Regions from separate parts of the Streptomyces sp. 12E genome, predicted to be linked through region 1. Evidence: riboswitches for the same ligand, from Rfam matches in the RefSeq annotation. Region 1 holds a riboswitch; each other region holds the start of a gene.
The links. Region 1 has a riboswitch for cobalamin ahead of ACZ8ZB_RS28160 (GHMP family kinase ATP-binding protein). Riboswitches for the same ligand answer to the same signal wherever they lie in the genome.
Positions count from the first base shown of each region.

Region 2: another riboswitch for cobalamin. It lies ahead of ACZ8ZB_RS07970 (cobalamin biosynthesis protein); the one in region 1 lies ahead of ACZ8ZB_RS28160 (GHMP family kinase ATP-binding protein).
Region 3: another riboswitch for cobalamin. It lies ahead of ACZ8ZB_RS22745 (ribonucleoside-diphosphate reductase subunit alpha); the one in region 1 lies ahead of ACZ8ZB_RS28160 (GHMP family kinase ATP-binding protein).

Region 1 covers NZ_JBVNCJ010000001.1:6,130,670-6,137,407, reverse strand. Annotated here, with positions in the region: gene ACZ8ZB_RS28165 (ferric reductase-like transmembrane domain-containing protein) at 95-1,075, opposite strand; cobalamin riboswitch at 1,282-1,512, shown strand; gene ACZ8ZB_RS28160 (GHMP family kinase ATP-binding protein) at 1,707-2,615, shown strand; gene ACZ8ZB_RS28155 (cysteine synthase family protein) at 2,612-3,634, shown strand; gene ACZ8ZB_RS28150 (ATP-grasp domain-containing protein) at 3,631-4,872, shown strand; gene ACZ8ZB_RS28145 (MFS transporter) at 4,865-6,133, shown strand; gene ACZ8ZB_RS28140 (class I SAM-dependent methyltransferase) at 6,102-6,738, shown strand, end outside.
Region 2 covers NZ_JBVNCJ010000001.1:1,683,450-1,690,187, reverse strand. Annotated here, with positions in the region: gene cobN (cobaltochelatase subunit CobN) at 1-433, opposite strand, end outside; gene ACZ8ZB_RS07975 (cobyric acid synthase) at 430-1,941, opposite strand; gene ACZ8ZB_RS07970 (cobalamin biosynthesis protein) at 1,938-2,879, opposite strand; cobalamin riboswitch at 3,001-3,138, opposite strand; gene ACZ8ZB_RS07965 (hypothetical protein) at 3,293-3,514, opposite strand; gene ACZ8ZB_RS07960 (inorganic phosphate transporter) at 3,555-4,808, opposite strand; gene ACZ8ZB_RS07955 (class II aldolase/adducin family protein) at 4,971-5,681, shown strand; gene ACZ8ZB_RS07950 (alpha/beta hydrolase) at 5,828-6,738, shown strand, end outside.
Region 3 covers NZ_JBVNCJ010000001.1:4,875,878-4,882,615, forward strand. Annotated here, with positions in the region: gene ACZ8ZB_RS22730 (helix-turn-helix domain-containing protein) at 1-950, opposite strand, end outside; gene ACZ8ZB_RS22735 (hypothetical protein) at 1,044-1,268, shown strand; gene ACZ8ZB_RS22740 (ribonucleotide-diphosphate reductase subunit beta) at 1,293-2,306, opposite strand; gene ACZ8ZB_RS22745 (ribonucleoside-diphosphate reductase subunit alpha) at 2,306-4,666, opposite strand; cobalamin riboswitch at 4,790-4,966, opposite strand; gene ACZ8ZB_RS22750 (GNAT family N-acetyltransferase) at 4,979-5,485, opposite strand; gene mctP (monocarboxylate uptake permease MctP) at 5,559-6,738, opposite strand, start outside.

The sequences.
Region 1 (6,738 bases):
CCTGGTCGCAGACGTCCAGGCAGGCAAACACCCGTACCGGGACCTGAGCGCGCGGACGTGCCGTCCGTCCCGCCAGCCCGCCCGGTGCCGGCCGTCAGTCCGTCTCCTGGGCGTGGGGGGCCGTCGCGGGCGGATGGGCCGGACGGTCCCGTCCGCCGTCGCGGCCGGACACCACCACGACGACGATCCCGACGACGACGGCTGCGACGGCGACCCGCCCCGCCGCCCGCACCCACCATCCCGGCCGGGCCGCTCCCCCGCCGGGGGAGCCCAGCCGTTCGGCCCGCCGGGCCGGTCTCAGCAGGCGCGTCAACAGCAGTACCGCGACCGGCAGTTGCAGCAGCCACAGCACGGTGCGCGGCCACTGTCCGTACCAGACGTTGGTTCCGTACAGCAGGGTGTGCCACACGCTCAGCACGTAGACGACGATCACGAACCGGTGCAGCCGCCGCCAGGTGTTCGCTCCGATGCGGTGCCGGACGTAGAACAGCAGCCCCAGCGGAATCGCCAGGTACAGGGCGCCCTGGCCGATCGGGATGGCGACCCTTCCGGTTCCGGAGTCGTACCAGCCGGGAACGAAGCTGTCGGCGAAGGCCACCCACAGCCGCTCGGCCCAGTCCACCTTCGTCTCGTAGCGCACGAGTTCCGCCGCGAACATCAGCGCGTGCGCGAACATCAGCGCCATGGTCGTCAGGCTCGTGGTGCGGTGCCAGCGCTCCAGCACCTGCCGGGAGACCGGCAGCCGGGCGGGGCGCGGCCCCGACAGCAGCAGACCGAGCATGACCGTGCCCCAGGCCCACAGCAGCCCCGACCAGCCGAACGCCTGGCTGAGCAGGTACATCCAGTAGGTGCCGGGATCGTCCATGAACGGCATGACCGCGACGGTGTCCGAAGCACCCGACTCCATGCGCGCCCACAAGAGCGCGAAGACCAGCGCCGTGACCACCACCGCCGTGGTGGCGTCGGGCAGCGCGGACCGCAGGTCGCCGCGGAGCGCGACGCGGTCGCCGGGAGGCCGTCGCCGTCCGGGCGGGGTCACCGCCCCGTCCTCGTCCGGCCTCACGTCTGACGTCATCAGGGGCCTCCCGGGCGCGGGCCACCGCAGCAACGGTGCGCATGTGGTGTGAGACGACAAGTCTGGCTGAGGAGGCAGCGATCCCCAGAGGCGTTATCCGGCCAGAGCCACCACGAGAACTGCACGGGGCACACCTGGTTTCTGCCTCCCCTCCACATTCAAGACAACCGCCGAAGCCCCACTGTCGCAGGGATACGAGCGCCTCTACGCTGGTACACGCAGTCGGTTCGCGCCTCCCGTCCGCCCGGACGCCCGGTGGCGCGACGCAAGAGGGAACCCGGTGCGAATCCGGGGCTGTCCCGCAGCGGTGAGTGGGAACGAAAGCCGTCGATGTCACTGGGCCCGCGTCAGGGCCGGGGAAGAGACGGCCGGTAGGTGTACGCCCTTTCGGCGGACGTGCCCGCGAGTCCGAAGACCTGCCACTGCGCCCGTGTCCCGCGCGGGCTGTGCGCGTGACCTCGTGGACTGGGTCGGCGGTATGGGCGGTCCTACGTCGTGCGTGTGGCCGCGCTTCCTTCCCTGTCGGTGTGCAAGGCCCGGTACGGAGGAGGATGCTGTGCGGGACCCAGCCTGTTCGCGTCGGCCGTACCGACCCCGGGTCGGCGTGTCGTCCGACGGACCGGGGCCGACCATGCCCGGACCCGTCGCGGGTGTCCTCCAGGAACCGGGCGTGTCCGGCGGCACGGTGTCCGGTGTCTGCCACGGCACTCTGGGCGAGCTGTACCAGGGCCCGTTGCGAGCGGGCACCGATCCTGAGATCGCGGTGGTGTCCTTTCCCGTGGACCGTCACTCCTGGGTGTACTTCACACCGAGGACGACGGTCGGCTCGCCGCGTCCGCCGGCACTGGGTGAGAAGTCGGCGACAGCGGTTCGGCTCTTCCTCGACCACTACGGCCTCACCCTGCCACCGGGCGACTGGCACACCCACTCCGAACTGCCGGTGGGCGTGGGGATGGCCAGTTCCACGGCGGACATCGTGGCGACGCTGCGCTGCCTGTTCCGCGTCTTCTCCCTGCCGTACGACACGGACGTGGTCCTCGGCGTCCTGGCGGGCATCGAGCGCGCCGACAGCGTCTTCCTCGACGAGTTCGCCCTGTACCTCAGCGGCCGGCACCGGGTGGTACGGCGACTGGGCCCGGACATCGGCTTCCACGCCGCCTTCGTCACGGAACCCGGCACGGTGGACACCGCCGCCGTCACTCCCCTGCTGCTGGACCACTACCGGCGCCGCGGCGAGGAGTACCAGCGGTGCCTGACCGATCTGCTGAAGGGCTTCGACTCGGGCGACCCGGGCGCCGTCGCCCGCGCCGCGACGACCAGCGCCGCGTTGTCCCAGGAGGTGCTGCCCAAGGCGACCTTCGGCAGCCTGCAGGCCCATCGTGAGCGGTTCGGCGCCGACGGCGTCTTCGTCGCCCACACCGGCTGCCTGGCCGGCTATCTCTTCGCCTCACGCCCACGGGCCGAGGTCAAGTCCGAACTCTCCGCGTTCTTCCACTCGCTCGGCCACCAGTGCACCTTCGCCCAAGGAGGCTACGGGTGATCCACCCCCACATCGCCGACGCCCTCAAAGTCCCGGACCTCGTCCGGCTCACCGACGGCCTGGTCCTGCTGCGGTTCGAGTCGATGAAGATCTACTCGGCTCTGGCCGCCGTCCGTCGTCTGCTGGAGCGGGGCACGGTCCGTCCGGGACAGACCCTGATCGACAGCTCCAGCGGCATCTACGCCTACGCCCTCGCCCTGGCCTGCCACCGGTACGGCATGCGGTGCCACATCGTCGCGTCCACCACCGTCGACGCCACCACCCTCGCTCAACTGGAGATCCTCGGCGCCACGGTGGAACAGGTCAGACCGTCGCGGAACCTCAAGCTCGACCAGGAACTGAGGGTGCGGCGGGTGCGCGAGATACTCGCCGAGCGCCCTGGCCACCACTGGATGCGCCAGTACCACGACGACGTCCACTACCTCGGCTACCGAGAGGTCGCCGACCGGATCGCGGCGGAGTTCCCGGCCGTACCGCTGACCGTCGTCGGCGGGGTGGGTTCCGGAGCTTCGACCGGCGGCATCGTGGAACACCTGCGCGTTGCGGACCCCTCGGTGCGCCTGGTCGGCGTCCAGCCCTTCGGCAGCGTCACCTTCGGCAGCCAGGACCATCACGATCCCGAGGCGATCATCGCCGGCATCGGCTCGTCGATCGTCTTCGACAACGTCCGCCACCACCTCTACGACACCGTGCACTGGCTGGACTTCACCCACGCCATGTCCGGCGCGGTCGCCCTGCTGCGCGAACACGCGGTGTTCGCCGGGCTGTCCACCGGCGCCGGCTACCTGACGGCGACGTACGAGGCCCGCCGTCACCCCGACCGACTGCACCTGGTGGTAGGGGCCGACACCGGACACCGTTACGTGGAGCGCGTGTTCGCCCGGCACGCCGAGGCCCTGGACCCGGCCGCGCTGAAACCCCTCGAGGTCCGCACTCCGGAGGAGATGGCCATGCCCTGGTCGAGGATGACGTGGCAACGCACTCCCCGTCCGGCCCGCTGGAAGGAGCAGGCGGCATGACCGTGGCCTGCCTGGAGTCACTGACCTTCGGCCTCGGCCGTCTGGTCCGCGCCGCCGACCGGCTCGGCGAGCGCCTGCTGCTCCTCACCCGGGCCCCCGCCTACTACGCCTACGAACTGGACCGGCTGCCCGCCGGCGCCCTCGACGTCGTCGTGACCGACACCTTCGACGTGGAACGAACCGCCGATCTGCTCCGGCGCACCCCGGGGCTGCGCGGCCTGATCAGTTCCACCGACACCTGGACTCTCACCGGCGCCGCCCTCACCGAACGCCTCGGCCTGCCCGGTCTCGATCCAGCCGTCCTGCGACTGACCCGGGACAAGGCCGCCGTACGCAACAGACTGCACGACGCGGGTCTCACCCGCGGAAGGGCCGTCGAGAACGCCGAGCCGGACCGCGAGGCACGCGGACTGCTGCTCAAGGAGGCGGGACTGCCGCTCGTGCTCAAGGACACGGCGGGCACCGGAAGCCAGAACGTGTGGCTGGTCCGGGACGAGGGCGAACTCGACGCGGCGCTGGCGGAGGCGTCCGGTCGGGACCTGAAAGGACGGTTGTTCGCCGAGCCCTATTTCAGCGGCCCGGTGTACAGCGCCGAGACGCTCACCTGGGACGGCCGCACCCGGCTGCTGGGCGTCTCCAGTCGGCTCATGTCACCGGAGCCGCACTTCCGGGAGGAGATCACCGCCTTTCCCGTCGCTTTTCCGGGCCCGCAGCGGACATCGCTGGAGCGCTGGCTCGACCGGGTGCTCGCCGCCGTCGGCTACACCGACCGGTTCTCGCACGTGGAGTTCGTGCTGACCGCCGACGGCCCGGAGGTGGTGGAGGTCAATCCCCGGATCGGGGGCGCGCTGGTCGGGGAGGGCATGTGCCGGGCGCTCGGCGTCAACATGTACGAGGCGATGATCGAGGCCGCGCTCGGCCGCCGCCCTCGTCTCATGGATGCGGACCTGCCCGGTGGTCCGGCCGTCGCCTTCGTTCTGGGCTATCCGGCCGCGCCCGGCGTGTTCGCCGGGGTCGCCGGGCTCGACCGGCTCACCGACATGCCGGGAACGCCCGCCTGGTACCCGGTCAAGCAGACCGGCGACCTCATCGAGCACCTCGGCGACAGCCGCGGCTACGCGGGCATCGTGTACGCCGAGGCGGAGACCGCCGAACTCGCCACCCACCGCGCGGTGGCCGCCGCGGGCGCCCTGCGGGTACTCACCGACCCGGCCGGCCGGGAGGCGCCCGGTGGGTGAGCGCACCACTCGGGGACCTGGTCTGCGGGCCTCGCTGTTTCCGCTCACCGGCCCGCTGCGGTTCCTCCTGCTCAGCTCGTTCCTCATTCCGCTCGGCAGCTTCATGGTCCTGCCGTTCATGTCGGTGTTCCTGCACGAACGGCTCGGGATGGGGCTCGGCACGGTCGGCGTCGTCCTGGCCGTGGCATCGCTCGTGCAGTTCTCCGGCGGCATCGTCGGCGGAGCCCTCGCGGACCGGATCGGACTGCGCCGCACGATGCTGTGGGCACTCGTCGTGCGCACCGTCGGTTTCGCCGGACTCCTGCTGGCCCTGCGCTGGCCGACCCTCGCGGTCTGGGCGCTGGTCCTGACGTGCTGCGGTGCCGCGCTCTACCTGCCCGCGAACAAGGCGTACCTGGTGCACGGCGTCGACGACGAGCGCCGCCCGGCGTTCCTGTCGGCGGGCAACGCGGCACTCAACGCGGGCATGGCCGTGGGCCCGCTGATCGCCGGGCCGTTCGTCCTCTCGTCACCCGGCTGGCTGTTCGCGGCCGTGACGACGCTGTTCCTCGCGATCACGGCGGGACACGCACGACTGCCAGGGACAACCACGGAGCACCCCGCCGGGCCGGAGGACACTGCCCCCTCGGGGCTCCTGGCCGGCGTGGCACTCCTGCCGTTCGCCGCCAACGCGCTCGCCTTCTACCTCTACTTCCACTTCCAGCACTTCCTGGCGGTGTACGCCGTCGAGCGCGCCTCCAGCGCGTTCTACAGCGTGGTGCTGCTGCTCTGCTTCACGCTGGTCATCGTCGTACAGCCACTCGCGTCCGGCCTGATCCGGCGCATGCCGTACGCCCTCGCCCTCGCGGTCGGCTTCACGGGGCTGGCGGCGGGCCTGGCCGTGCTGGCGGCCGGTACCCGGACGGCACTGCTGGCGGGCGGGGCGCTGATCACGCTGGGCGACATCGTGCTGTTCCTCAAGAACGACCTGGAGGCGCTGCGCCGCAGCCCCCGCTCCGACGCCGTGGTCTTCGGCCAGCAGCGGCTGGCCGCGGGCCTGGGCGCCTGCGCGAGCGGCGTGCTGGGCGGGCAGTTGTACGGCCTCGGCGAACGGGCCGGGCACACCGGCTGGTTCTGGCTGCTGGCAGCCGCCCAGTGTCTGCTGCTTCCCCCTCTGCTGCTCACGCTGCGCCGTCACACGGCGCAGCGCCCTGTCCCCGACGGCGACCATGAAGGAGCACTGACGCGCGATGACACGGACGGGCGGATTCCAGGACGATGACTTCTGGACCGAGTTCCACGACTTCCTCTTCTCCGAGCAGCGCCACGAGCAGGCCGAGGAATTGCTGGACACCTCTCCCCTGCTGGCCTTCCCGCAGGGGTCGCGCGTGCTGGACCTGTGCTGCGGGCCGGGGGTGTTCACCGTGCCGCTCGCCCGCCGCGGTCACCGCGTGACCGGAGTGGACCTGAGCCCGGCCATGCTGGACCGGGCACACAAGCGGACGGCCGACGCCGGTGCCGAGGTGACCTACGTACGGGCCGACGCCCGCGAGTACGAGGCACCGGGCGGCTTCGACGTCGTCCTCAACATGTTCACCTCCTTCGGGTACTTCGAGGATCCCGCGGACAACGCGCGCGTGCTGCGCACCATGCACACCTGCCTGGCTCCCGGCGGCACGCTCGTCCTGGACCTCGCCGGGAAGGAGCTCCTGGCCCGCAGGGTCACCCCGCCCAAGGTGGTGCGGCGGGGCGACGACCTGATGGTGCAGACCGACACCGTGCTGGACGAGTGGGCGCGGCTGCGCAGCGAGTGGGTGCTGGTCCGGGGTGAGCGGGTGACGCGGGCCACCTTGACGTGGTTCGTGTACAGCGCGGTGGAGCTGCGGC
Region 2 (6,738 bases), 4.4 Mb from region 1:
GCTCGCCGTGGACGCCGTACTCCGGCATCTTCCGCGGCTCCTCGAAGCCCTCGCCGGTCAGCAGCACGGTGTCCGACAGGAACCGGGCCAGCTCGGTCAGGTTCTCCGGGCCGCCCTCGACGAGGTACCGCAGCGCCTGCGCCACCACACCGGCCGGCACCGTCGACTCGGCCATGAGCTCCGCGTCCGGCACGGTCTCCCCGCCGAGCAGCACCGCCGGGATCCCGGACGCTCTCAGCGCGGCGAGCCCGTCCTCCCAGGCGCGCTTGCCGCCCAGCAGCCGTACGACGGCGAGGTCCGCCCCGTCCAGCAGCGCGGGCAGCTCGTCCGCCACGTCCACGCGGGTCGGGTTGCCGATCCGGTAGGAGGCGCCGGAGGCACGGGCCGCCAACAGGTCCGTGTCGGCGGTCGACAACAACAACACAGTGCTCATGCGGGCGCTCCCGGTGGAATGAAGGGCAGTCCTTGTGGCGCGCCGGACTCGATGAGCCGCCACAGCGCGTCCGTGTCCGCGTGCTGTTCGATCAGGTCGCCGAGCCGGTCGAGCTGCTCCTCGCGCAGCGCGGCGAACGAGGTGTCGGGGGCCGGTACGAAGCGGCGGCCCGCGGCGGCGGCCACCTCGCGCAGGAAGGCCCGCCGGAAACCGTCCGACTCCAGCGAGCCGTGCCAGTGCGTTCCCCAGGTCTGCCCGACCCGGCAGCCGTCCAGGAAGGCTTCGCCTCCGAGGACTTCGGCGACCCCGTGATGGATCTCGTACCCCTCGACGGGTTCCCCGAGGGCCCGGCCGGCGGGCCGGGTGAGCGTCTTCTCGCGGGCGAACCGCACCCGCACGGGCAGGACGCCGAGCCCGTCGACGTGCCCCGCGCGGCTCTCGACCTCGTCCTCGATGTGTTCGCCGAGGATCTGGAAGCCCCCGCAGATCCCCAGCACGGGCCGTCCCTCGGCCGCCCGCCGCCTCAGCGCGTCCGCCAGCCCGCGCTCCCGCAGCCACCGCAGCGCCCGCACGGTCCCGCGGGTGCCCGGTACGACCACGAGGTCGGCGTCGGCGAGCTCCTCGGGCCGGTCCACGAACCGCACCACGACACCCGGTTCGGCGGCGAGCGCGTCCACGTCCGTGAAGTTGGACATCAGCGGCACCGCGCACACGGCGACCCGCAGCACGTCCTCACCGACCGGCGCGGCCACCGCGGACTCCCGCACGGCGCCGCGCAGCGACACCCTCAGTCCGTCCTCCTCGTCGATGCCGAGCCCGTGCCGGAACGGCAGCACGCCGTACGTCCGCCGCCCGGTCAGACCGTGCAGCATGTCGAGACCGGGTTCCAGGAGCGACACATCACCCCGGAACTTGTTCACCAGGAACCCGGCGACCAGCTCCTGGTCCTCGGGGGAGAGCAGTGCGACGGTGCCGAAGAAGGAGGCGAAGACGCCGCCCCGGTCGATGTCGCCGACCACGAGGACCGGCAGCCCGGCGTTCCGGGCGATCCCCATGTTCACGATGTCGGTGCGCCGCAGATTGATCTCGGCCGGGCTGCCGGCCCCCTCACAGATCACCGCGTCATACGTGCCCCGCAACCGCTCCAGACAGTCCAGCACCGTGCCGAGGAGCCGTTGCTGCCGCCCGCCGTGGTAGCCGCGCGCGCTCATCTCGCCGACCGGCCTGCCCAGCAGCACCACCTGGCTGGACCGCTCGCCGCCCGGCTTGAGCAGCACCGGGTTCATCAGCGCGGTCGGCTCGATCCGGCAGGCCTGGGCCTGCATGGCCTGTGCCCGCCCGATCTCGGCGCCCTCCCGCGTCACGAACGAGTTCAGCGACATGTTCTGCGCCTTGAACGGCGCGACCTTCACGCCGCGTCGCACCAGCCACCGGCAGATCCCGGCGGTCACCACGCTCTTGCCGGCGTCCGAGGTGGTCCCGGCGACCAGCAGCCCTCCACCGCTCATGACGCACGTCCCTTCATGACGCTCCGTACGGCGACGCCGGCCCCGAGCGCGAGCCAGCCGACCCGTCGTGAGAGCCGTACCGCCCGGTCGATGTCGGACACGGCCACGGCACGCCCGCCGCCGCCCAGGACGGGCCGGTGTTCGACCCGCCCGCCGTAGGAGAGGGTCCCGCCGAGCCGTACGCCGAGCGCGCCCGCGAAGGACGCCTCGACGGGCCCGGCGTTGGGGCTCGGGTGCTTCGCCGCGTCCGCGCGCCACGCCCGCACGGCCCCGCGCGGATCCGGCCCCGCGAGCGCGGCGAGCACGGCGGTCAGCCGCGCCCCCGGCCACCCGGCGACGTCGTCGAGGCGGGCGGAGGCCCAGCCGTAGCGGCGGTAACGGGGGGACTTGTGGCCGACCATCGCGTCCAGCGTGTTGACGGCCCGGAACCCGAGCAGTCCCGGCACCCCGGCGACGGCGCCCCACACCAGCGCGCCCACCACGGCGTCGGAGGTGTTCTCGGCGACGGACTCGACCACCGCGCGGGCGATCCCGTCGGCGTCCAGGGCCTGCGGGTCCCGGCCGCACAGGTGCGGCAGCCGTGCCCGGGCCGCCTCGACGTCCCCGGCCTCCAGCGCCCGTCCGATGGTGCGGGCCTCCCGGGCCAGCGAGGTCCCGCCGACGACGGCCCAGGTGGCGACACCGGTCAGGGCGACGGAGGCGGCGGGGGAGGAGCGCACGAGGCGTGCGGCCAGGCTCCCCAGCGCGACGGCCCCGCCGACGCACACGGCGGTGTGCACCGCGCCCCGGCCCCGGTCGTCCCGCCACAGCACCCGTTCCACGGCAGCCGCGGCCCGCCCGAAAGCGGCGACCGGATGTCCCCGGCGGGGATCGCCGAGCAGCAGGTCGCCGAGGAGGCCGGCGGCGGCGCCGTACGCGAACACGCGATCGGCACCCATGGGTCAGCCGGTGACGGAACCGGAGGGAGCGGCCCCGAAGCGGGGCGGGGTGTCGCTGATCGACCTCGGCAGGCAGCCGCGCATGGCGTTATGTCCTCACTCAGGGTGTCCGCGCCCTGGTTCGACGAGACCGGCGGTGAGAGTTCCTGGCTCCCGGGGTGTTCACCCCGGTGACAGTGGCGGGACCGCGCCGGAATCGCACCGGCTTCCTCTCCTGCCGCCGTAGTGGCTGAGGCAGTCCACCACGGTCCCGGAAGAGCCGTCAACTTGCCGTTGACCTGCGAGGCTGAAGTGTGCTGAGGCCCACAGAGGGGCTCCGGCGGGTGAACCCCGGGCGGGGACGCGTACACGCGGGCGGGCGGTGCGGGAGCCGGGGCTCCCGCACCGCCCGCCCGGACGGGTGCGGCCTGTGATCAGGCCATGATCAGGTAGATGCCGTATCCCACCGCCGCCGCGCACGCCGCGAAGCAGGCGTAGGCGCCGCTGACCGCCAGGGCCGCGGACCGGCCCTGGGCGGCGGACCGCTCGCGGCGGGACAGGCCGTTGATGCCGAGGGTGAACAGGCCCACCAGGGCCACGGTGACCACGAGGCTGACGCCGAAGACGGAGCCGAGGGCCGCCCAGTCGATCTTCACGGTGCTCTTCTTCCTTCGTACCGGATCTGCCGGGCCGCGGTCAGACGGTGGTCGTGGCCGACGGGGCCGCCGGATCGGCGGGCGCCGGCGCCGGGATGGTGGCCGAGAGGTCGTCGGGCACGGTGCCCGCCGGGGGCGGGGTCACCGCGGCCATCGCCTGCGTCACCACGCCGGACGGCTCCGCCTCCGGTGCCTCGTGGTCGTTGACGTTGGTGTGGTCGACGACCTCGCGCCGGGAGATCTTCCAGATCGCCGCGCTGGAGGCGACCAGGAAGACGGCCACGAGGGCGGTGCCCCAGCTGCCGAAGCCGCAGATCCACTCGGCGAGCGCCGCGACCAGGGCCGCCGCGGGCAGCGTCAGGCCCCAGGCGACGAACATCCGGGTGGCCGTCGACCAGCGGACGACACCGCCCTTGCGGCCCAGGCCCGCGCCCATCACGGAACCGGAAACGGAATGCGTGGTGGAGAGGGAGAAGCCGAGGTGCGAGGAGGCCAGGATGACCGTCGCGGCGCTGGTCTGGGCGGCGAAGCCCTGCTGCGGCTGGAGGTCGGTCAGGCCCTTGCCCATGGTGCGGATGATGCGCCAGCCGCCGAGGTAGGTGCCGAGCGCGATGGCGATGCCCGCGGAGAGGATGACCCACAGCGGCGGGTCGGAGTCGGGGGCGACGGCGCCGCCGGCGACCAGGGCGAGGGTGATGATGCCCATCGTCTTCTGGGCGTCGTTGGTGCCGTGGGCCAGGGAGACCAGGCCCGCGGAGGCGATCTGCCCGGCGCGGTAGCCCTTCTCGGAGGCCTTGCTGTCGGCCCCCCGTCCCAGGCGGTAGGTCAGCCGGGTCGCGAACATCGCGGCGAGTCCGGCCACCAGCGGGGCGGCGATCGCGGGGATCAGGACCTTGGTGACCAGCACGTCGCCGTGCACCGCGCCGAGGCCGGCGGAGGCGACGGTGGCGCCGATCAGACCGCCCATGAGGGCGTGCGAGGAGCTGGACGGCAGACCGACCAGCCAGGTCAGGAGGTTCCAGAGGATCGCGCCGACCAAGGCGGCGAAGATGACCTCGGGACGGATGCCGGACTCGTCGACGAGTCCTTTGGAGATCGTGTTGGCGACCTCCACCGAGAGAAAAGCACCGACGAGGTTCAGGACGGCGGACATGGCCACCGCAGCCTTGGGCCTCATCGCACCGGTCGAAATGGTCGTTGCCATCGCGTTCGCGGTGTCGTGGAAACCGTTCGTGAAATCGAACGCGAGTGCGGTTACCACCACAATCGCGAGGATCAGCGAGAAGCTTTCCATTTACCCAGGCAATCGTTCGAGGTCATTGGCTGGTCGAATGTAGGTAACCAGGGTGAACGGAAGATGAACTGGAACGGGCATCGTGGTGACCGTAAGAGGGGGTGGGCGCTCCGCCGGATGGCGGTGCCGCGGTGACGGGGGGCCGCCTGGCAGGATCACGGCATGGCTGAACGGCGAGGGGACGTGCGGGAGGCGGGGGACGCCCGGGACATGAGCGAGGAGGAGGCGCGCGCCTGGACGGAACTCGTCGGGACCGCGCGCCGGACCGTCGCCGACGGACTCGTCGTCGGCACCTCCGGCAACGTCTCGGTGCGGATCGGCGGGACCGTCCTGGTCACGCCGTCGGGGGTGCCGTACGACCGGCTGACGCCGGACGACGTGACGGGCGTCGACCTCGCCGGCCGGCAGGTCCTCGGCTCGCTCGTCCCCACCAGCGAGCTGCCCGTGCATCTCGCGGTGTACCGCACGACCGGCGCGCGCGCCGTCGTGCACACGCACGCCGTGCACGCGACGGCGGTCTCCACGCTCGTCGACGAGCTGCCGCTGATCCACTACATGGCGGCGGCACTCGGCGGGCCCGTCCGGGTCGCCCGCTACGCGACGTACGGCACGGACGAACTGGCCGAGAACATGCTCCGCGCCCTCGACGGCCGCACCGGTTGCCTCCTGCGGAACCACGGCACCGTCGCCCACGGCGCGACCCTCGCCCAGGCCTACGACCGCACGGCCCAGCTGGAATGGATGTGCCGCCTCTGGCTGACCGCCTCCTCCGTCCCGGGCCTGTCCCCGCACCTGCTGACCCCGGCGCAGGTGGCGGAGGCGGGGGAGCGGCTGCGGGGGTACGGGCAGCGGTCCGGCCCGTCCGGCGCCTGAGGGCGCGGCCCGCAGGGCCGAAGGGGTCCGGGGGCACGGCCCCCAGGGGCGGGAAGGGGCGGCGGGGCGGGACGACCCGCCCCGAACCCTCCGCCGGTGACCGCCCCCACTGGCCGGGTACACGTTCCGACATGACACTGGAGAACGTGCGCACTGTCAGAGCGACGGCCGCTGCCGTCACCGCCGTGATAGGCGCCGGCGCCGCCGCGGTGGCCGTCGGCCGGTACGCCAGCGACGCCGCGCTCAGGACGTCCCCGGGCGGCCCCCTGCCCACCGACCCCGGACTCACCGTCCACTCCACCGCCGCCGGCCAGGTGGCCCTCACCAGGGATCTCGCCACACTGCGGCCCGGACGCCACGGTCTCACCGGTGACGGCTTCCACGCGGTCGTCGGCCCCGTCCTGCCCGGCGCCCCGGACTCCGCCGACACCGTCGTGCGCCGCCTCGAACGCGTCACGTACGGCGCCCCGGAACCCGGCGACCGCGCCCGGCTCACCCCGAACGTGTACGTCGGCGACCCGGGAAGCGCCCTCGGCCTGGACCACACCGACCTCGACCTCCCCGGCGAACTCGGCCCCCTGCCCGCATGGTTCGTCCCGGGCGCCCGGGACACCTGGGTGATCGCCGTCCACGGCCTCGGCGCCACCCGGGAACACACCATGAACCTCATGGAGTTCCTGCACCGCCACCGCTTCCCGGTGCTCGCCCCCGCCTACCGGGGCGACCCCGGCGCGCCGCGCTCCCCGGACGGCCTCAACCACCTCGGCGAGACCGAGTGGCGCGACCTCGACGCGGCGCTCCACCACGCCGTGGACTCCGGCGCCCGGCAGGTCGTCCTGTACGGCTGGTCCACCGGCGCGACCATGGCGCTGCGCGCCGCCGCCCGCTCCGAGGTGCGCGCCCGCGTCGCCGGCCTCGTCCTCGACTCCCCGGTGCTCAGCTGGGAGGCGACCCTGCGCGCCCTCGCCACGGCCCGGCACACCCCGGGCGCGCTGCTGCCGCTCGCGGTCCGCGCCGCCCAGGGACGCACGGGCCTGTACGGCGACCGCAGGCCCGG
Region 3 (6,738 bases), 1.3 Mb from region 1:
GGGCCCCTGAACGTGCGCCGGTAGGCGTGCGGGGTGGTACCGACGGCACGGGTGAAGTGGTGGCGCAGCGCCGCGGCGTTGCCGAAGCCGGTACGGCCCGCGATCGCGTCCACCGTCTCGTCCGTCGCCTCCAGCAGGTGCTGGGCCAGCAGCACCCGCTGGCGCAGGATCCAGCGGTAGGGGGTGGTGCCGGTCTCCTGCTGGAAGCGGCGGGCGAAGGTGCGCGGCGACATGCGGGCGCGGGCGGCGAGCTGCTCGACGGTGGTCTCCTGGTCGAGGTGCCGCTCCATCCACACCAGCACGTCGGAGACGGTGTCGCCCCCGGACCGCGGCAGCGGGCGCTCGATGTACTGGGCCTGCCCGCCGTCGCGGTGCGGGGGCACCACCATGCGCCGGGCGATCCTGTTGGCGACCTCCGAGCCCTGCTCCTTGCGCACCAGGTGCAGACAGGCGTCGATGCCGGCGGCGGTTCCCGCGGAGGTGATCACCGGGTCCTCGTCGACGTAGAGCACATCCGGCTCGACCGTCAGATGGGGGTGCCGCCTGGTCAGCTCCTCCGCGTGCTTCCAGTGGGCGGCGGCGCGCCGGCCGTCGAGGAGTCCGGCGGCGGCGAGGACGAACACCCCGGAGCAGACGCTCAGCACCCGCGCGCCCCGGTCCACGCCCCGGCGCAGGGCGTCCAGCAGCTCGGGCGGGAAATCCCGGGAGACGTAGGAGGCGCCGGCGGGCACGGCGATGAGGTCGGCCGTCTCCAGGCGCTCCAGACCGTGCTCGACCTGGAGGGAGAAGCCCGTGTTGGTGCGCACCACGGGACCGTCGGCCGAGACGACGGCGAAGTCGTGGACCGGTAGGCCGTCGTCGCTGCGGTCGACGCCGAAGACCTCGCAGACGACGCCGAGTTCGAAAGGATTCACACCGTCGAGGAGGACGGCGGCCACATTCCGGAGCATGGCTCCAGTGTGCCGCGCCCCTGGCAGTAAATCGAGGGTGTACGGCAGTCCTGCCACTGTCGGTAAGGAGTGTCGGGCGGGACAGTGGTGTCCATGGATACGACGCAGAGGGAAGCACTGACCGCGATGGTGGCCGTTCTCGGCCTGTTCGTCTTCATGACCTGGCCCGCCCTGCTCGGCATCGTGCGCGAGCGGCGGATCGACCGGCAGATCGAGCGGGCCGGGGCCGCCCGCGCCGCCGCCGAGCGCCGTGGCGTACCGGCCGCCGCCCGCCCGGCGTGCGGCGCCGCCTCACACCGCACCGCAAGGGCGGCGTGAGACGGCGCCGGGGCGCACGGCGTCCTAGAAGTCCTCGTCCAGGTCGACCGTGCCCTCCACGGCGACCTGGTACGCGGACGGGCGCCGCTCGAAGAAGTTCGTCAGCTCCTGCACGCCCTGGAGCTCCATGAAGGAGAACGGGTTCTCCGAGCCGTACACCGGGGCGAAGCCCAGCCGCACCAGCCGCTGGTCGGCGACGCACTCCAGGTACTGCCGCATGGACTCGGTGTTCATGCCCGGCAGCCCGTCCCCGCACAGGTCACGCGCGAACTGCAGCTCCGCCTCGACCGCCTCGCGCAGCATGTCGGTGACCTGCTGACCGAGCTGCTCGTCGAACAGCTCCGGCTCCTCCTTGCGCACGGTGTCGACCACGTCGAAGGCGAAGGACATGTGCATCGTCTCGTCGCGGAACACCCAGTTGGTGCCGGTCGCCAGACCGTGCAGCAGGCCCCGGCCGCGGAACCAGTAGACGTAGGCGAACGCCCCGTAGAAGAACAGGCCCTCGATGCACGCGGCGAAGCAGATCAGGTTCAGCAGGAAGCGGCGGCGGTCCGCCTGCGTCTCCAGCCGGTCGATCTTCTCCACCGAGTCCATCCACCGGAAGCAGAACTCGGCCTTCTCCCGGATGGACGGGATGTTCTCCACGGCCGCGAAGGCCGCCGCCCGGTCGTCCGGGTCGGGCAGGTACGTGTCCAGCAGGGTCAGGTAGAACTGGACGTGCACCGCCTCCTCGAACAACTGCCGCGACAGGTACAGCCGCGCCTCCGGGGAGTTGATGTGCTTGTACAGGGTCAGCACCAGGTTGTTCGCCACGATCGAGTCGCCGGTCGCGAAGAACGCGACCAGCCGGCCGATCAGGTGCTGCTCCTCGGGGCTGAGCTTCGCCAGGTCGGCCACGTCCGAGTGGAGGTCCACCTCCTCCACGTGCCAGGTGTTCTTGATGGCGTCCCGGTAGCGCTCGTAGAAGTCGGGGTAGCGCATGGGGCGCAGGGTCAGCTCGAAGCCCGGGTCGAGCAGGTTCTTGGTTTCGCTGGTCATCACTGGCAGGCCTCGCAGGACTCGGGGTTTTCCAGGGAGCAGGCGACGGCATCGGGGTCGGCCGCCTGCCGGACGGGGACGGTGGTCCGGGCCGCCGCGCGGGCGATCCGGGTCGCCGGGCGGGAGCGCAGGTAGTACGTGGTCTTCAGGCCCTGTCTCCAGGCGTACGCGTACATCGAGGAGAGCTTGCCGATGGTCGGCGTCTCCAGGAACAGGTTCAGCGACTGGGCCTGGTCGAGGTACGGAGTGCGGGCGGCGGCCATGTCGATCAGACCGCGCTGCGGGATCTCCCAGGCGGTGCGGTACAGCCGCCGCACGTCCTCGGGGATCCACGCGAGGCCCTGCACGGAGCCGTTGGCTTCGCGCAGTGCCTCACGGGTGCGGGCGTCCCACACGCCGAGCCGCTTCAGGTCGTCCACCAGGTACGAGTTGACCTGGAGGAACTCGCCGGACAGCGTCTCGCGCTTGAACAGGTTGGACACCTGCGGCTCGATGCACTCGTACACGCCCGCGATCGACGCGATGGTGGCGGTGGGCGCGACCGCGAGGAGCAGCGAGTTGCGCATCCCGACGGAGGCGATCCGCGTGCGCAGCGCCGCCCAGCGCTCCGGCCAGGTGAGCTCGACGTCGTAGTGGTCGGGGTGCAGCACGCCCCGGGCGGTACGGGTCCTCTCCCAGGCCGGGAACGGGCCGCAGCGCTCGGCGAGGTCGGCGGAGGTCTCGTACGCGGCGAGCATGATCCGCTCGGCGATCCTCGTGGACAGGGCCTTCGCCTCCGGGGAGTCGAAGGGCAGCCGCAGCTTGAAGAAGACGTCCTGCAGGCCCATGACGCCGAGACCGACGGGGCGCCACTTGGCGTTGGAACGGCCCGCCTGCTCGGTCGGGTAGAAGTTGATGTCGACGACCCGGTCGAGGAACGTCACGGCCGTGCGCACCGTCTCGTCGAGGCGCTCCCAGTCGACGTCCCCGTCCGCCACGAAGGCGCCGAGGTTGACCGACCCCAGGTTGCAGACCGCCGTCTCCCCGTCGTCGGTGACCTCCAGGATCTCGGTGCACAGGTTCGAGGAGTGGATGACGTGACCCGGCTCGGCCGTCTGGTTCGCCGTGCGGTTGGCGGCGTCCTTGAAGGTCATCCAGCCGTTGCCGGTCTGCGCGAGGGTGCGCATCATGCGGCCGTACAGCTCGCGGGCCGGGAGGGTCTTCTTCGCCAGGCCCGCCGCCTCGGCGGCCCGGTACGCAGCGTCGAACTCCTCGCCCCACAGGTCGACCAGTCCGGGCACGTCCGCCGGGGAGAACAGCGACCACCGCCCGTCGGCGTCCACCCGGCGCATGAACTCGTCCGGCACCCAGTGCGCGAGGTTCAGGTTGTGCGTGCGGCGGGCGTCCTCGCCGGTGTTGTCGCGCAGCTCCAGGAACTCCTCGATGTCGGAGTGCCAGGTCTCCAGGTAGACCGCCGCCGCCCCCTTGCGCCGCCCGCCCTGGTTCACGGCGGCGACCGAGGCGTCGAGCGTCTTCAGGAACGGGACGATGCCGTTGGAGTGCCCGTTGGTGCCGCGGATCAGCGAACCCCGGGCGCGGACGCGGGAGTAGGACAGGCCGATGCCGCCGGCGTGCTTGGAGAGGCGGGCGACCTGGTGGTAGCGGTCGTAGATCGAGTCCAGCTCGTCCTTGGGGGAGTCGAGGAGGTAGCAGGACGACATCTGCGGGTGCCGCGTGCCGGAGTTGAACAACGTGGGGGAGGAGGGCAGGTAGTCCAGACGACTCATCAGCCCGTAGAGCGCGGTGACCTCGTCCAGGGAGCGCGCGCTGTCGTCCTCGGCGAGTCCGGCGGCGACCCGCAGCAGGAAGTGCTGGGGCGTCTCGACGACCTTGCGGGTGACCGGGTGCCGCAGCAGGTAGCGGCTGTGCAGGGTGCGCAGGCCGAAGTAACCGAAGCGGTCGTCGGCCCCGGGGTCGATCAGCGCGTCCAGGCGGACGGCGTGCAGCCGGACGAACCCGGCGGTCCGGTCGGCGATCAGGCCCTCGCGGTGCCCGGTCGCGACCGACTCGGTGAACGAGGTGACGCCCTGTGAGGCGGCCTCGGCGCGGATGGAGACGGTGAGCAGCCGGGCGGCGAGCCGGGAGTAGGCCGGGTCCTCGGAGATGAGCCCGGCCGCCGCCTCGGTGGCCAGCTCCCGCAGCTCCGCCGCGTCGGCGGAGGCGGACCGGCCGCGCAGCGCGGCGGCGGCGACCCGGCCGGGGTCGGCGTCCGGCAGGTCGGCGGTCAGCTCGGTCAGGGTCCGCAGCAGCGCGGCACCGGGGCCGCCGCTCTCCTCGGTCACGTCGGTCGCTGAGGCCGGATCGGCTGGCGCGATGGTCACGTGGGGCTCTCCCTCGCTCGGCACGGGGCCTCGAGGAGGGCAGGGGGCAGCACACGAGCGCACACGGCGTCGCGTCCACCGGCCCATTCCGCGAGGCCCGGACGTCCAGGCACCCGGACCGGACGGCCGGGCGCACTGTCGGCAGGTCCTCGGACTGACGCCCGTGCGCGCACCTCGGCGAGGGCGGGCATGGGTACACCGTTGCGGGACAGTTCCGGATTCACACCGGATTCCCCTGCGACGACAGCGAGCATGAGCATACATCTTGTGTCAGGCGCCGCCGACAACCCCATATGTTGTGTCGCGGAGGTGTCAGAGCGTCAACTCGTAAGCGAGGAGGGTGATGTCGTCCAGCTCCGGCAGGGGGTTCCAGTCGCGCTCCGGGGAGCGGGTGAAACCGAGCCGCTCGTAGACGCGGTGGGCGGCACGCATGGTGCGCTGGGTCGACAGCACGACCCGTCCGCACCCCTCGACGGCCCGCGCCCGGTCCACACAGGCGCGCACCAGGGCCTCCCCGGCGCCCCGCCCCCGCCCCGCACGGGCGACCGCGAGCATCCGGATCTCCGCCTCGCCCGGCCGCGCCATGTCGGCCATCGGGCCGGGACCCGGCACGAAGGTCACTCCGCCCAGCACCGTCCCGTTCGCCACGGCGACCAGCACCTCGGCGGCGGCCGCCCGCTTCCCCACGTCCCGCAGCTCCCCGAGGTAGGGGTCGCTCCCCCCGAAGTCCAGCAGTCCGTCCAGCAGATAGGCCTGGGCGGTGATCTCACCGAGCTCTTCGTGCTCGCCGGGTTCCACCGGCCGGATGACGATGTCCATGAGCGGAGTGTGCCGGACGGGTACGACGACGGGCCGCCGGTTTTCCCGGCGGCCCGTCGTCGTACCCGTCGCGTCAGTGGGCGCTGCCCGCCGTGGCCGGCGGAAGCTCCGCCTGGACGCCGGGGTCGCCCGCGTCCGCCGTGTAGTCCTCCGGCTTGGTCCGGTCGACGCCCTCGGGCGCCTTGAGGGCCCGCATGACGAAGGTCAGCACGACCGTGACCAGGACGTTGAGCACGAACGCGGTGAGGCCGATGTAACCGATCTCGCCGATGCCCGGGATCTCCTTCGACGACCCGCCGAAGTGCTTCTGCGTCGGCGAGGCCACCCCGTACGCGGCGACCGTGCCGTAGACCATGCCGACCGCCCAGCCGCCGATCAGCGCCCAGCGGTGGAACCAGCGGGTGAACAGACCGCCCACCAGCGCCGGGAAGGTCTGCAGGATCCAGATGCCGCCCAGCAGCTGGAAGTTGATGGCGACCGTCTTGTCCATGGTCAGGACGAAGGCCAGCGCGCCCACCTTCACCAGCAGGGACACGGTCTTGGAGACCTGGGTCTCCTGCTTCGGTGTCGCGTCCGGCTTGATGAAGTCCTTGTAGATGTTGCGGGTGAAGAGGTTCGCCGCCGCGATCGACATGATCGCCGCCGGCACCAGCGCGCCGATGCCGATCGCCGCGAAGGCCACGCCCGCGAACCAGTCGGGGAACATGTTCTCGAACAGCTGCGGGATCGCCAGCTGGCCGTTGCTGACGTTGACCCCGGCCGCGATCGCCATGAAGCCGAGCAGCGCCAGCAGGCCCAGCATCAGGGAGTACAGCGGCAGGATCGTGGTGTTGCGGCGGATCACCTCACGGCTGCGCGAGGACAGCGTCGCGGTGATCGAGTGCGGGTACATGAACAGCGCGAGCGCCGAGCCGAGCGCCAGCGTGGCGTACGTCCACTGGCCCGCCTCGCCCGGTACCAGCGCCCCGCGCGGGGCGCCCGTGGCCGGGTTGGTCTGGCTGTACGCCTCGCTCGCGGAGGCGAAGATCTCGTCGAAGCCGCCCAGCTTGATCGGGATGTAGATGATCGCCACCGCGATCACGAGGTAGATCAGCGTGTCCTTGACGAACGCGATCAGCGCGGGCGCCCGCAGACCCGAGGAGTACGTGTACGCCGCCAGCACACCGAAGGCGATCAGCAGCGGCAGGTCCTTGACGAACCAGTTGGTGTCCTCGCCGCCGCCGACGCCCATCACGTCCAGCACGGCCTGGATG